DNA from 3 places in the Telluria sp. LT2P34 genome. Region 1 is predicted to be linked to each of the others. Evidence: predicted binding sites of a transcription regulator. Region 1 holds the regulator's gene; each other region holds the start of a gene.
What was found. Region 1 encodes sigma-54, which starts transcription at its own class of promoters, with help from an activator protein. Its sites were predicted from a motif close to TGGCANGNAANCTGCTTT; they were not measured.
Positions count from the first base shown of each region.

Region 2: AC56KZ_RS13315 (PEP-CTERM sorting domain-containing protein) is a predicted target of sigma-54. The motif match lies at 1,580-1,597, and genes of this name have one in related genera.
Region 3: AC56KZ_RS13805 (PEP-CTERM sorting domain-containing protein) is a predicted target of sigma-54. The motif match lies at 1,911-1,928, and genes of this name have one in related genera.

Region 1 is NZ_JCASIN010000007.1:17,282-21,883, forward strand. Features, by position in the region: gene AC56KZ_RS17285 (KdsC family phosphatase) at 1-422, shown strand, start outside; gene lptC (LPS export ABC transporter periplasmic protein LptC) at 453-1,067, shown strand; gene lptA (lipopolysaccharide transport periplasmic protein LptA) at 1,083-1,655, shown strand; gene lptB (LPS export ABC transporter ATP-binding protein) at 1,655-2,416, shown strand; gene AC56KZ_RS17305 (RNA polymerase factor sigma-54) at 2,422-3,894, shown strand; gene hpf (ribosome hibernation-promoting factor, HPF/YfiA family) at 3,959-4,312, shown strand; gene AC56KZ_RS17315 (enoyl-CoA hydratase/isomerase family protein) at 4,400-4,602, shown strand, end outside.
Region 2 is NZ_JCASIN010000004.1:159,518-164,119, forward strand. Features, by position in the region: gene AC56KZ_RS13305 (carboxyl transferase domain-containing protein) at 1-213, opposite strand, end outside; gene AC56KZ_RS13310 (YchJ family protein) at 321-779, opposite strand; gene AC56KZ_RS13315 (PEP-CTERM sorting domain-containing protein) at 883-1,545, opposite strand; gene AC56KZ_RS13320 (PAS domain-containing sensor histidine kinase) at 1,698-3,764, opposite strand; gene AC56KZ_RS13325 (AI-2E family transporter) at 3,839-4,602, opposite strand, start outside.
Region 3 is NZ_JCASIN010000004.1:267,698-272,299, reverse strand. Features, by position in the region: gene AC56KZ_RS13810 (LytR/AlgR family response regulator transcription factor) at 1-530, shown strand, start outside; gene AC56KZ_RS13805 (PEP-CTERM sorting domain-containing protein) at 715-1,860, opposite strand; gene AC56KZ_RS13800 (M16 family metallopeptidase) at 2,203-4,602, opposite strand, start outside.

The sequences.
Region 1 (4,602 bases):
TAACCAAGACCTTCAACGTGCTCGATGGCCTGGGCATCCAGCTGCTGCAAAAGACGGGCGTCGCCACCGCCATCATCAGCGCGCGTACTTCGCCCATCGTCAATGCCCGTGCCCGGGACCTGGGCATCACCCATGTCTGGCAGGGCTTCCACGACAAGCGCATCGCGTTCACGGAACTGCTGGCCAAGACCGGCCTCACCAGCGAGCAATGCGGCTATATCGGCGACGACGTGATCGACCTGCCGCTCTTGAGCAAGGTCGGCTTCGCGGTGACGGTTCCGAGCGGCCACCCCGAAGTGCAGCACCGCGCCCATTACGTGACCCGCGCCGGCGGCGGCCGCGGCGCCGTGCGCGAGGTGTGCGACCTCGTGATGCGCGCCCAGGGCAGCTATGAACAGGCCCTGGCCCCGTATTTTGCGTAAAGCTCATCTTCGATTCGTATGGCGACTTACGTGAACAAACGCACCGCGCACCGCTGGCGCACGCTGGGGCTGATGCTCACCGCGGTGTTTTTCGCGTTCGGCAGCTTCTGGCTGCTGCAGGCGATCCAGTCGGAAGACCAGGTCGCCAAAGGCCCCGGACTCGACGAGCCCGATTACATCGTCGAGAACTTCAGTTTCGTGCGCATGACCGAGGCCGGCTCGCCGCGCTACGTGATGTCCGGCGCGCGCCTGGTGCACCATCCGAAAAATGATGTGTCCGAAGTGACGCGGCCCGTGGTGCAGAGCATGGCCCCGGGCCGCCCGAACATGACGGTGCGGGCCGAGCGCGGCCAGGTTTTCCATGGCGAGAACCGCGTCGAACTGATGGGCAAGGTCGACGTCAGGCGCCCGGCCACGCCGACCAGCGAAGCGCTGCATGCCCGGACCGAGGCGCTGACCGTGCTGGCCGACGACGAAATCATCAAGACCAGGCTCCCGGTACGCATGACGCTGGGCGCGTCGCAGGTGGACGCGGTGGGCATGCATGCCGAGAATCCGACCCAGAAGATGCACCTCGGCGGACGCGGCAGGATCGTCTATCCGCCGCGCCGCGCGGCCGCTTCCCGCTCCGCACCTACCCCATAACAGGAACAAGAACATATGAAGAACATCCTCCGCAATGTGCTCGCCGCCGCTTTCCTTTCGCTGGTGTCGCTGTCGGTATCGGCCGAGAAGGCGGACTCGCTCAAGCAGGCCGTGGTCGAATTCGATTCGCTCGACGTCGATGAAGTGACGCAGACGCGCATCCTGACCGGGAATGTGATCGTCACGCGCGGCACGCTGACCCTGAAATCGGACCGCGCGCTGGTACGGGAAACGCCGGAAGGCTATATGAGCGTGACGCTGACGTCGAATCCGGGGCGCGTGGCGACCTTCCGCCAGAAGCGCGACGGCGGGCCGGACCTGTGGATGGAAGGCCAGGCCGAGCGCATCGAATATGAAGAGCGCGAAGAGGTGGTCAAGCTGTTCTCGAAAGCGGTCGTCAAGGAACTCGAAGGCGGGCGCATGACGAATGAACTCGTCGGCCCCTTCATCTCTTACGACAACCGGCGCGAAGTGGCCGCCGTGCGCAACGACGCCAGCGGCCAGACCAAGGCCGGCGGCGGGCGCGGCACCCTGATCATCGCGCCGCGCCGTACGGCAGCGCCCGCGGTAGCGGCAGGAAAAAAATAATGAAGGATGACCGCGACACGCGCAGCACCCTGGTCGTACGGGGCCTGCAGAAAAGCTACGGCAAGCGCCTGGTCGTGCGCGACGTGTCGCTCGAAGTGGGCTGCGGCGAAGTCGTCGGCCTGCTCGGGCCGAACGGCGCCGGCAAGACGACCTCGTTCTACATGATCGTCGGCCTGGTGCCGTCCGACGCCGGCACCATCGAAATCAACGGCGCCGACATTTCCAGCCTGCCGATCCACCGGCGCGCGGTGATGGGCCTGTCCTACCTGCCGCAGGAAGCGTCGGTGTTTCGCAAGCTGACCGTGGAAGACAACATCCGCGCCGTGCTGGAACTGCAGCGCACCGATGAGGGCAAGCCGCTGACCAAGGCGGCGATCAACGAGCGGCTCGATTCGCTGTTGGCCGAACTGCAGATCGAGAAGCTGCGCGAGAACCAGGCGCTGTCCTTGTCGGGCGGCGAGCGGCGGCGCGTCGAGATCGCACGCGCGCTGGCCACCAATCCCCGCTTCGTGCTGCTCGACGAACCCTTTGCCGGCGTCGACCCGATCGCTGTGATCGAGATCCAGCGCATCGTGCGCTTCCTGAAGGAGCGCGGCATCGGCGTCCTGATCACCGACCACAATGTGCGCGAAACGCTCGGCATCTGCGACCGCGCCTACATCATCAACCAGGGCGCCGTGCTGGCCTCGGGCCGCCCTGACGACATCATCGCCGACGAATCGGTACGACGTGTCTACCTCGGCGAACACTTCCGCATGTAGGTATCATGAAACAATCCCTGCAACTACGGACTTCGCAGCACCTGGCGCTCACGCCGCAGCTACAGCAGTCGATCCGCCTGCTGCAGCTGTCCACGATCGAACTGCAGCAGGAGCTCGAGCAGATCCTGTCGGATAATCCCTTGCTCGAGCGGATCGACGACCCGCTCGACAATTCCGTGCGCCTGTTGTCCGACGGCGCCATCAACGACGCGCCCGCCCAGCCGCCGGATGCGCCGGCGCCAGGCGGAGAAGAACCCGCGGCCCCGGCAGAGGGCGCCGATGCGGCGGAGGGCGGCGGCGAGGTCGAGCGCGGCGAGGCCGATGCCGACTGGGGCGACGCGCCGCGCGCGCCGGGCAGCGACGGCGACGACGATGGCCGCCCCCAGCTGGGCGCTATCGGCGTCACGCTGCGCGAGCACCTGTCGGAGCAGATCCGGGTCACGGGCGCGAGCGTGCGCGACCGCGCGCTGGCCGAACTGGTGATCGACGCCATCGACGACAACGGCTATCTCGACGAACCGCTCGACGAAATCCTGGCGCGCCTGCCCGAAGAGCTGGAAGTGGACATGGACGAAATGCGCTGCGCGCTGGCGCTGGTGCAAAGCCTCGATCCGGTCGGCGTCGGCGCGCGCAGCGCCAGCGAGTGCCTGGCGCTGCAGATCCGGCAAATGCCGGGCGTGCCGATGGTCACGCGGCGCATGGCCCTGAAGATCGTCGAGGGCTACCTGACCTGGTTCGCCCAGCGCGAATTCAACAAGCTGAAAAAGGCGCTCGATTGCGATGACGAAGACCTGCGCGAAGCGCAAGCCGTGATTCGCCAGTGCAATCCGCATCCGGGTGCGGCTTTTGCGTCGAGCACCTCGGACTACGTGGTGCCGGACGTCATTGTGCGCAAGACGGGCACCGGCTGGAGCGTGACGCTGAATGGCGAAGTGATGCCGCGCCTGCGCGTGAACAATGTCTACGCGGCACTGCTGAAGCAGGGCAAGGGCGAAGGACAGATGAGCGCGCAGTTGCAGGAAGCGAAGTGGCTGATCAAAAATATGCGCCAGCGTTTCGACACGATCCTGCGTGTTTCGCAGGCCATCGTCGAGCGTCAGCGCAACTTTTTCAGCCATGGCGCGGTTGCCATGCGTCCCCTTGTGCTGCGCGAGATTGCTGATACACTAGGTCTGCACGAGAGCACCATTTCTCGCGTAACCACTCAGAAATTCATGCTAACCCCGCACGGCATGTTTGAGCTGAAGTATTTCTTCGGAAGCCATGTCGCCACCGAAGCGGGGGGCGAAGCCTCTTCGACGGCGATCCGGGCGCTCATCGCGCAACTGACAGGAGCAGAAGACCCAAGGAACCCATTATCCGACAGCAAGATCGCGGAAATGCTCGGTGAACAAGGAATGGTCATCGCGCGCCGAACGGTTGCGAAATACCGCGAGGCACTTAAAATTCCTCCAGTCAGTCTCCGCAAATCCTTGTAACAGCGGCCAGCCACGCGCGACCCAAGCGCGCTGTGTGAGCCGTTTCTTTTTCAAAGGAGTGTGTATGAATCTCACTATCAGCGGTCACCACCTCGACGTTACACCCGCCATCCGTGAATACGTACAGAACAAGCTGGAACGCATCACCCGCCATTTCGATCAAGTGATTGACTCCCACGTCATCCTCGCCATCGACAACCTCACCGAAAAAGACAAAAGGCAAAAAGCCGAAATCAACCTGCGCGTCTCGGGGAAGATGGTGCACGTGGAAAGTGTGGCGCAAGATCTGTATGCCGCGATCGACTTGCTGATGGACAGGCTCGATCGCCAAGTCATGAAGTACAAGAGCATCATGCAAAACCATAGTCACGAGTCGCTCAAGCGACGACCTGAAGGCGGAGAGGCTGTTGCTGCCTGATCGGCAACGAAGCACCGTCTAATAAGGGCGCCGGAAGGCGCCCTTTTCAGTTGGTAGAATGGTGATTTTCCCACAAGCCCAACCACCATGACCGACCATGTCCTGACCCGCGTTGCCAACGGCACCGGCGTGATTACCCTCGACCGCCCCAAGGCCCTCAACTCGCTGTCGCTCGCCATGGTGCGGCGCCTGAGCGCAACCCTGCTTGCCTGGCGCGACGACGCCGCGGTCGAGGCCGTCGTGATCACCAGCAGCAGCGAAAAAGCCTTGTGTGCCGGCGGCGACATCCG
Region 2 (4,602 bases), on a different contig from region 1:
GAGGAAGGGCGTGCCCGGATCGAGCAGCATCTGCACGCGGTCGCGCGGCAGCAGTTTTCCGCGCGCCACGTGCTTGGCGCTGGCCGCTTCGCCGCCGCCCTTGGCGATGGCGGCCACCTTCTCGCGCAGGTCGTCCACGATGGACTGCATGGCTGCGGCGTTGGCTTTGAATTCGTCACCACGCGGGTTGAGTTTGCTCTCGATATGGGGCATTGCCGTCCTCTTTATTTGTCGAGCACCTGACAAACCTCAGGGCTGCGTTGCGTCGTCTCGCCGTACAAGTGTACTGTCTTCGACGACGCGCCTTGCCCTGAGGCTTGTCAGGCACTCTCATTTTTTGCTGGAAAAGTGCCGTCCAGGTAGAACCAGCGCGGCGTGCCGCCCAGGGCCGGATCGGGTTCGCGCAGGAAGCGGCTCGTTTCGTGCAGGCGCTGCGCGCGGCCACCGACCTTGAAGCGGGCAACGAATTCAACCGTGTCGCACTCTGGATGATCCAGTGATTCTGCTTTACGTTGACGTAAACGTAAAGCAGATTTTATCTCGAGGCCGAGCCAGCGCAGTTTCTCGTCCGGATCGAGGATCGCGTCCTGGGGCCGGGTGCGCGGATGCCAGGTGGCGCGCAGGTAGGTTTCATTGCGTAGCGTGTAGGCAGTGTAACGCGAACGCATCAGGGCTTCGGCGCTGTCTGGCAGTGCGGCGCCCGTGATGAACGGACCGCAGCATGTATCCAACGATGCGCCACCACAGGGGCAGGCAGGGGAGGTGTGTGGGGTCGGCATCAACGGATTATCCGCGATTTTCGTTCCCACAAATAGTCAGGATGGCTTCATCGCAGACGAAGCCATCCTATGCCGATGGAAGATCAGGCGATAGTCAATGCGTTTAACGGGTGGATTTCTTTGTGCGACGGATCAGGCTGAGACCAGCCAGGCCCAGGCCCAGCAAACCGAGCGATGCAGGTTCAGGCACTTCGGCAGGAGCATCGCGATATGCCCACACGCCAATTTGTCGGCCTGCACCGTCATTGAGCCCCCAGGTACCATTCGAGCCGACATCGAATGAGGCCTTGCCGTAATTCCATTGCAGAGCATCACCATCGCCAATGCGGGCAACTGTTGCTTGCGAGTCGCTGAAGTAGATATAGCCGTGCATCCAGCGGTTGCTACCCATGCTGCTGTAAGGAGCAGTGTGCTCCATCAGTGAATAGAAGAGCTTCGCCGCATCGAGGTTATTTTCGCTGAAATCCCCATTGTCGCCAGTGCGCACGTTGGCGGCTCCAGCATTGACGAACAGTGCCGTGACATCCGCTGCTTTCGCCAGTTGAAAACCTTTGCCGGCGAAGATCGAGTTGTTGAAAAAGCCATTGACGCCGCTTGCATTCGTCGTTTTGGTGACATCCACCCACTGGCGCTTCGTCACCGTGTCGAGAACCAGCATGCCGTCGCCTTGCGTGGCAAAGTCTTGCTCGATGAGTCCGGCCTGGGCAGTGGCCGAGAGGAGGAGCATTGCAGCGACGGCGAATTTGCTGATGAAGGAGGTGTTCATGGGGTAGTTGCCTTAGGGTTATTATATTTTCCTATTAGCAATTCTCGTGCCAGCGCAACAAACCCCTTTCGAATCAATAGTTTACAAAAAGTACTATTTAATTCTTTTTATCAACTGTAAGAATATTCGACAGGCAGCGCCGTATCGGCGGTCTACAAGGTGTCAAGCCTGACCGTAAACGTACTGCCCATCCCCGCCCCGTCGCTATGGGCCGTGACTGTTCCGCCGTGCAGGCCCACGACGTTCTTGACCAGCGCCAGGCCGATCCCGAGGCCGCCCTGGGAACGGTCGGGCGTGCGCTCGGCCTGGGTGAACAGGTCGAAGACCTGGGGCAGCAGGGTGGGGCCGATGCCGATGCCGTTGTCGCGAATGTGGATGCTGGCCGATTCCGCGGTTGCTTCGACCGCCACCACGATGCGCCCGCCGCGCGGCGTGTATTTCGCGGCGTTGTTGAGCAGGTTGGCCAGCACCTGCACCAGGCGGTTCGGGTCGCCCATCACCTGGACGCCGTCCGGGCCAGGCTCGACCGTCAGCGCATGCGCGCGCGACTCGATCAGGGGCCGCGACTGTTCGATGGCGCCGCTGACGATCGCCATGACGTCGAGCGGCTGGCATTCGAGCTGGATCAGGCCGCGCGTGACGCGAGAAATGTCGAGCAGGTCGTCGACCAGCGAGGTCATGTGTTTTACCTGGCGGCTGATCACCTCGCTCGACTTGCGCACCCGTTCTTCGCTGGCGATGCCGATCTTGAGCAGCTCGGCGGCCGAAGCGATCGGCGCCAGCGGGTTGCGCAGCTCGTGCGCCAGCATGGCGAGGAATTCGTCCTTGCGCCGGTCCTGTTCCTGGAGCGAACTGTAGAGGTTAGCGTTTTCGAAGCCGTTCGCCACGATCGAGGCCAGCTGCACCAGGATCGCTTCGTCCTCTTCCGTGAAATCGCCCTCGATCTTGTCCGATGCCTGGATCAGGCCGATATTCCTGCCCTTGCGGTCGATGAGCGGGACTGCCAGCCAGCCCTGTATCGGTGGATGGCTCGCCGCATGGGCGCCAAAACCTTTCCATGCCGGATGAGCAAGCAACGCTGCCTGCGTCAGCCGCATCGGCTTGTTGGTCCGGCATACCTGGGCATAAATGCCGCTGCCGTCGGCCTTGTTGGCATAGCCGCGATAGCCGGCATACTTGTCGGACAGCGACACGGCATTGAACAAGGGCGGCCATTTGTTCTCTTCGGTCACGGACACGACCGCCTGGTGCACCCCGAGGATATCGCGCACTTCCTCCACCAGGCCCTCGGCAATATCCTTGCTCGACAGGGCGGTACCGAGTGCACGCGAAGCCTGCGCCACTTTCGACAGCAGGGCCGAATGGCGCTTTTCGCGCTCGAGGCGCTGCGACAGCTCGGCCTGCGCCATGACGATGTCGTGGATATCCGTGTTGGCGCCGATCCACTCGCGGATGGCGTCGTCGGCATCGAGCATGGGAATGCCTTTGACCGCCGTCCAGCGGTATTCGCCGGTCACGCTGCGCAGGCGGTATTCGGTCTGGAACACCGAACGGGTCGCCACGCACTCGAGCCAGATCCGCCTGGTCTTGTCGCGGTCGTCCGGATGCAGGGCGTCGAGCCAGCCGAACTCTTTCCATTCCTCGTAAGTCTGGCCGGTAAAAGCGCGCCAGGAAGGCGAATCCTCGACCACGCGGCCGTCAGCCGTATTGGTCCAGACAATTTGCGAGGTCGCCATCACGAGCGAGCGGAAGCGCTGCTCGCGGGCCCGCAAGGCCGTTTCCGCCGCCACCCGCTCGGAAATGTCCTCATGCATCAGCATGACTTCGAGCACGCGGCCGGCGCGGTCCTTGATCGGATGCGCACGCGCGGTCACCCAGCGCGCGCGCCCGGCGCCGGCCAGCTCGACGACGTCGTAGCGGATCGCGGGAATTTGCACCGATTCGCCGGCCAGGGCACGCTGCAAGTAGGGAACAACGCCGCTGGCGATCAGCTGCGGGTCGGTCAGCAGGCTGAATTCGGGGCTGAGGATGAAGGCCTTCAGGTCGGTGCCGTCGTAGATCTGCCAGAGTTCTTCCCAGGCCCGGTTGACGCGGATGGTCTGGCCGTTCGGCGCCAGGATCTGGATGCTGGTCGGCGCCTGCTCGAACAGTTCCTGATAACGCGTCTCGTGACTGGCATGCGGGTCGGAATCCAGAGCAGGAGTAGGAGGAGGCAACATGGATTCCAGACCAAACATTTAAGTACGGAATGATGTCACATTTTCACCCCGACCGCAGCATCGAACCGCCTTCCTTACTTCGGATGAAATTCCTCGGTCGATACAAACAAGTCCCAGCAAGCGATGAACAGCGCCGCGATCAGGGGACCGATCACGAAACCGTTCAGGCCGAACAAGGCCATGCCGCCGATGGTCGACAGCAGCACCAGGTAGTCCGGCATCTTCGTGTCCTTGCCGACCAGTAGCGGACGCAGGATGTTGTCGACCAGGCCGATCACGACCACGCCGAAGGTAATCAGGATCAAACCTTTTGCGACATCGCCAGTGGCCAGCAGATACATTGCCACCGGCGCCCAGACGATCGCGGCGCCGACGGCCGGCAGCAGCGACAGGAAGGCCATCACGACCGCCCACAGCAGCGGCGCCTGGATGTCGAGGAACCAGAAGATCAGGCCGCCGAGCGCGCCCTGGGCAATGGCAACGAGCACATTGCCCTTGACGGTGGCGCGGATCACGGTGGTCAGGTTATTGAACAGGCGCCGCTTGTAGTGCGTGCTCAGGGGAAACGCGTCCCTGGTCCGGTTGACCAGGGCCTGGCCGTCGCGCAGCAGGAAAAACAGCAAATACAGCATCACCGTCAGGCCGACCAGGAACTCGAAGGTCATGCCTCCGATGTGCAGGGCCTGGCGCGCGACGGTCTGGCTGACCTGCGCCGCGCCTTGCTGAAGCTTGACCTGCAGCGAAGCGATATCGGTCAGGTCGAAGCGCTCGAGTACCGTGATCACCCATTGCGGCAGCGACGCGATGATGCGCTGGAAATACATGCCGAAATCGATAC
Region 3 (4,602 bases), on a different contig from region 1:
AGCGGCCGATGGCGATTCTGCTGACCGCCTACGACAGCTTCGCCGTGCAGGCGTTCGACCTGGCCGCGCTGGATTACCTGCTGAAACCGGTCGATGACGACCGCCTGGACGAAGCGCTGGACCGCGCGCAGCAGGCCTTTCCGTATCGCGCCCACGGCCGCACGCTGCCACCAGCGCCGCCGACGCTGCGCAGCTTCAGCGTGCGTGTCGGCGCGCGCACGGTGCTGGTGCCGGTTGCACAAGTCGAGCGCATCGAGGCCGATGGCGACTACGCCACCCTGCATGCCAACGGCAAGACCTGGCTGGTGCGCGAGCGCCTGCACAACCTGGCCATGCAGCTCGATCCGCGCCAGTTCCACCGCGTGCACCGCTCGACCATCGTACGGCTGGACATGGTCGCCGAGCTGCGCTCGCTGACCAACCGCGACGCCCTGCTGCGCCTGCATGACGGCAGCCTGCTGCGCGCCAGCCGCACCTATATGCCCGCGCTGGCGGAAGCACTCCAGCAGCTCGACAAGAAATCGGCATGACGCAGCTTCAAGCCACATCCGCCCGCTTCGCCGGGTTCGACATACCGGATCGAGGGCCAGGCGTCAGCATGCTGCGCTTCATAAATTCCCGGTCAATTGCGGTTGTGCGGTAGCGTCTGCTTCCCACAACGCAAAACGCCCGCTGTACTGCAGCGGGCGTTTTCACTTCTCACTAGCGGCAGGCTTACTTGCGGGCGCGCTGACGCGAACGTGCCAGACCGAGGCCGGCCAGCGCCACGCCGATGAGTGCCAGCGAACCAGGTTCTGGCACGTCGACTGGATTGCAGGTCGGGTCAGTCGGTGAGCAGGCAGCACGTGCGGCGGTGCCGATGAACAGCTGCTCGAAACCGTTGTTCAGATCACGGCCATAAGGTACTCCGTTGCCGCCGGTGCAATTGCCTGCTGCCGTGGCCGGATCGCAGCCGAGGCGCAGGTCCATATGCAGGGTATAGCCGGCCAGTTGTTCGGTCGACAAGCTATTGAACAGGCTGTCGAGTTGGCCATTGAGCTCAGGGAAAAGAATTGCGTAAGCAACATCTTCCGCACCCAGATTGTGGTTGACCGGTGCACCGGCACCAGGGGTCGCACAGTTGACAGGCGCACCAGCGATGTAGCAGATCGAGCCGCCCGACAGGACGTAGTCGGTATTGGCGTTGGTGCCGGCGATCGGGCCCGACCCGTCCGAGGTGTAAGTCGTCACATCGCCCATGAACGTACCGCCACCGCCCTGGGTGAACAAGTTGTAGGCCGAGTTGTTATTCGACAGTTCATACAGGCCAATCTGTTCACCGAGGTTGTTGGTGATCGTAAGCAGCGTCCAGGCGGCCAGGCTCTGCGTTGCACCCTGCGCAAGGTTGGTCTGATTGTTATTGAAGAAGAAGACCAGCTGATCGTTCAGCAGGAAGTTTTTCAGCGACGCCAGCGATGCATCCCAGGTGTTCACGCCATTGAAGGCGACGCTGCCGTTGGTGCCGTTATTGGGCGATACTGCCGTCGAGAAATAATTCGAACCACTGACGCCGTTTGGCGTGGCATATGCATTGTCCATGCCAGCGACATTCGTCGTCAGGCCAGCACCGTTGGAGCCGGTCGCAATGACGATCAAGTCCTTGATGGATCCTGGCGTCGAGCTGACATTGAATTGGCAGTTATTTTTATTTTCGCAACCCAAGGCCGCGGTTGGCAAGGAGTACGATTGCGCATCGCCATACTGAACATAGCGCTGTCCAGCAAGATCGACGATCGGATCCGCATTCGCGGTGCCGACGACGGTGACAGCAACCAAGGCTACGGCGAGCGTACTGAGGCAGTTTGAAACGGTCTTTTTCACGATGTCCCCTTTGAAATATGATTTGTAGTCAATGTGATTACCTACACCGTTAAGCATAAAACGTGCCATAGCTTAGCGAAATCAACAAAATCAACTACTTGGCATGCTATTTCACAATAATTTACATTTAACAAATACTATTAATGTAAAGAAATTCGATATGATTTTTGTGCAAGTTTCTGGTGTCGTGATTCTGAGTCTCGTGCTCGGCAGAAGTCTCGCCGATCAGGCATTCAAAATCGCCGCCGAGCAGACCGGCAAGGATTCGAGATCCAGGGGTAAATATTGTCTTGAAGGGCGATCGCACCCGCTGCAGCACGAATGCGATGCCACTCTGCCCGCTTACTTCCCGATCAGCACCGGCTCGCCAAAGCCCAGTTCCTTCATCCGCGGCAGCTGCGTCTTCGCATCACCCACCACCAGCCACACCATTTTCGACGGATCCAGGTATTTCTGCGACAAGGCCTGCACTTGCGGCAGCGTCATCGCCTTGACGATCCCTTCGCGTTCCTTGACGTAGTCGGCGCGCCAGCCGTATTTGCTGATGTTGTCGAGCATGCCCAGTTTGGCGCCGGCGGTCTCGAAGGCGCGCGCATTGCTCTTGACCAGGAAGTTCTTGGTCGTTTCCAGGTCGGCTGCCGAATAGCTCGAGCCGTAGTCCGCCAGGATCTGTTTGACCAGTTGGGTGGATTCGAGCGTGACGTTGCTGCGCACACCGCTGGCAATCACGAAGGGTCCGGCGCTCTTGCTGCCCGAGAAATTCGAATTGATGCCGTAGGTGTAGCCTTTACCTTCACGCAATTGCTGGGTCAGGCGCGACGCAAAGCCGCCGCCGCCCAGAATGTAATTGGTGACGGTAGCCGGGTAGTAATCCGCATCGGTGACCGGCAAGGCACGGTAGCCGACCTGGATCACCGATTGCTTGGCATCCGGCACATCGACAAAATACACGCGGGCAGGCGTCGGGGCGCTCACCGCCAGCGGGGCTGGCAGCGTGACGGCTTTCGCCTTCCACTCGCGCTCCAGCCCGGCCAGCGAACGCGCGACGGCCGCTTTCGGCAGCGGGCCGATCAAGTGCATGCGGGCGTTCGATGGCGACAGGTTGGCGCCGTAATATGCCTTCAGGTCCTCGATGCCGATCGCATTCACGGTCTCCGTCGTGCCGAGGATGTTGCGCGAGCGCGGATCTTCTTTTGCGTAGACCAGCTTGGCGAAATTGATGGCGGCCAGCGCGTTCGGGTCGGCGTCCTGCTGGCGAATCTGGCTCAGCACGCTTTGCTTGATGAGGGCAAATTCCTTCTCGTCCCAGCGCGGTTGCAACAGGATTTCCTGCACCAGGTCCAGGGTCGCCTGGTAGTTGCGCGCCAAGGTGGTCACGCTGATGCGCACGTCCTCGGCACGGGCCGCGACATTGATCGTCGCGCCCAGTTGCAGGATCGCTTCTTCCAGCTCTTGCGGGGTCTTCTTGGCGGTACCTTGCGTCATCATGCGCGCCATCAGGTTGGCGACGCCCACCTTGTCGAGCTTGTCGAGCAGCAGGCCGCCGTCGATCGCGATGTCGAACTGCACCAGCGGCACTTCGGCGTTTTCGATACCCAGCACGCGCATGCCGTTGGAAAGCTGGGTGTCCCACACCGGCGGCACCTTCAGCGCCGGGGTCGGCCCGTAGCCGGGTTCCTTGCTGCGGTCGAAACTGGAGGCGGTTCTGGTATAGGCCGCATCGGCGCTGGCGTCGACTGCCGTTTCCGCGCCCTGCACCACTTTTTCTTCGACGACTTCGGCCTTGGCCGAGCCGCTCAGGGCCAGCGCCAGCTTGCCTTTCGGGACGAAACTGGTCGCGACATACGGCTTGCCCTTGATATACGTGTCGTACACGCGGCGCACGTCGGCCGGGGTCACCGCCATCGTCTTCTTGACGCCTTCGGTCACATAGCCCGGATTGCCGGTCAAATAATTGTATTCGGCCAGCAGCGCCGATTTGCCCAGCACGCTGGACACCGTGTTGTAGAAGCGGGTCTCGAGGCCGGCCTTGATGCGGTTCAGGTCCTTCTCGGCGATGCCTTCTTTTTCGAATTTGACGAAGGCCTTGTCGACTTCGGCGGCTACCGCATCCAGCGGCTTGTTTTCGAAGGCACGGATGCGCAGCATGAACTGGCCCGCCAGTTCCGAGGTCTGGTTACCGATTTGCACGTTCGGCGCCAGCTTGCTGTCTTCCACCAGCACCTTGTAGAAAGGCGCGCGCTTGGTCTGCGACAGGTATTCGGCCAGCACTTCGAGCGCATACGAGTCCGGGTGCAGGTCGGGAACCGTTGGCCAGGCCATGGTCAGTTCGGGCAGTTTCGCGAAATTGTCTTCGTGGGCCAGTTTCACCGTTTGCTTGACCACGCCGGGGCGCTTGGCCATCGGCTTGATGGTCTCGCCACGCTTGATCTCGGAAAAATATTTTTCGACCCATTTGCGCGCTTGCACCGGATCGAAGTCGCCGGCCAGCACCAGGGTCACGTTGTTCGGCACGTACCAGAGACGGAAGAATTCCTTGACGTCGTCGAGCTGGGCATTCTGCAAGTCGTCCAGGGAACCGATGACTTGCCAGTTGTATGGATGGTCAACCGGATACAGGGCCTTGTTGATGACGTAACGGGTGTGGCCGTAGGGCGCGTTGTCCACGCCCTGGCGCTTCTCGTTCTTGACGACCTGTTTTTCCTTGGCCAGGACCGGATCGGTGACGGTATTGATGAACCA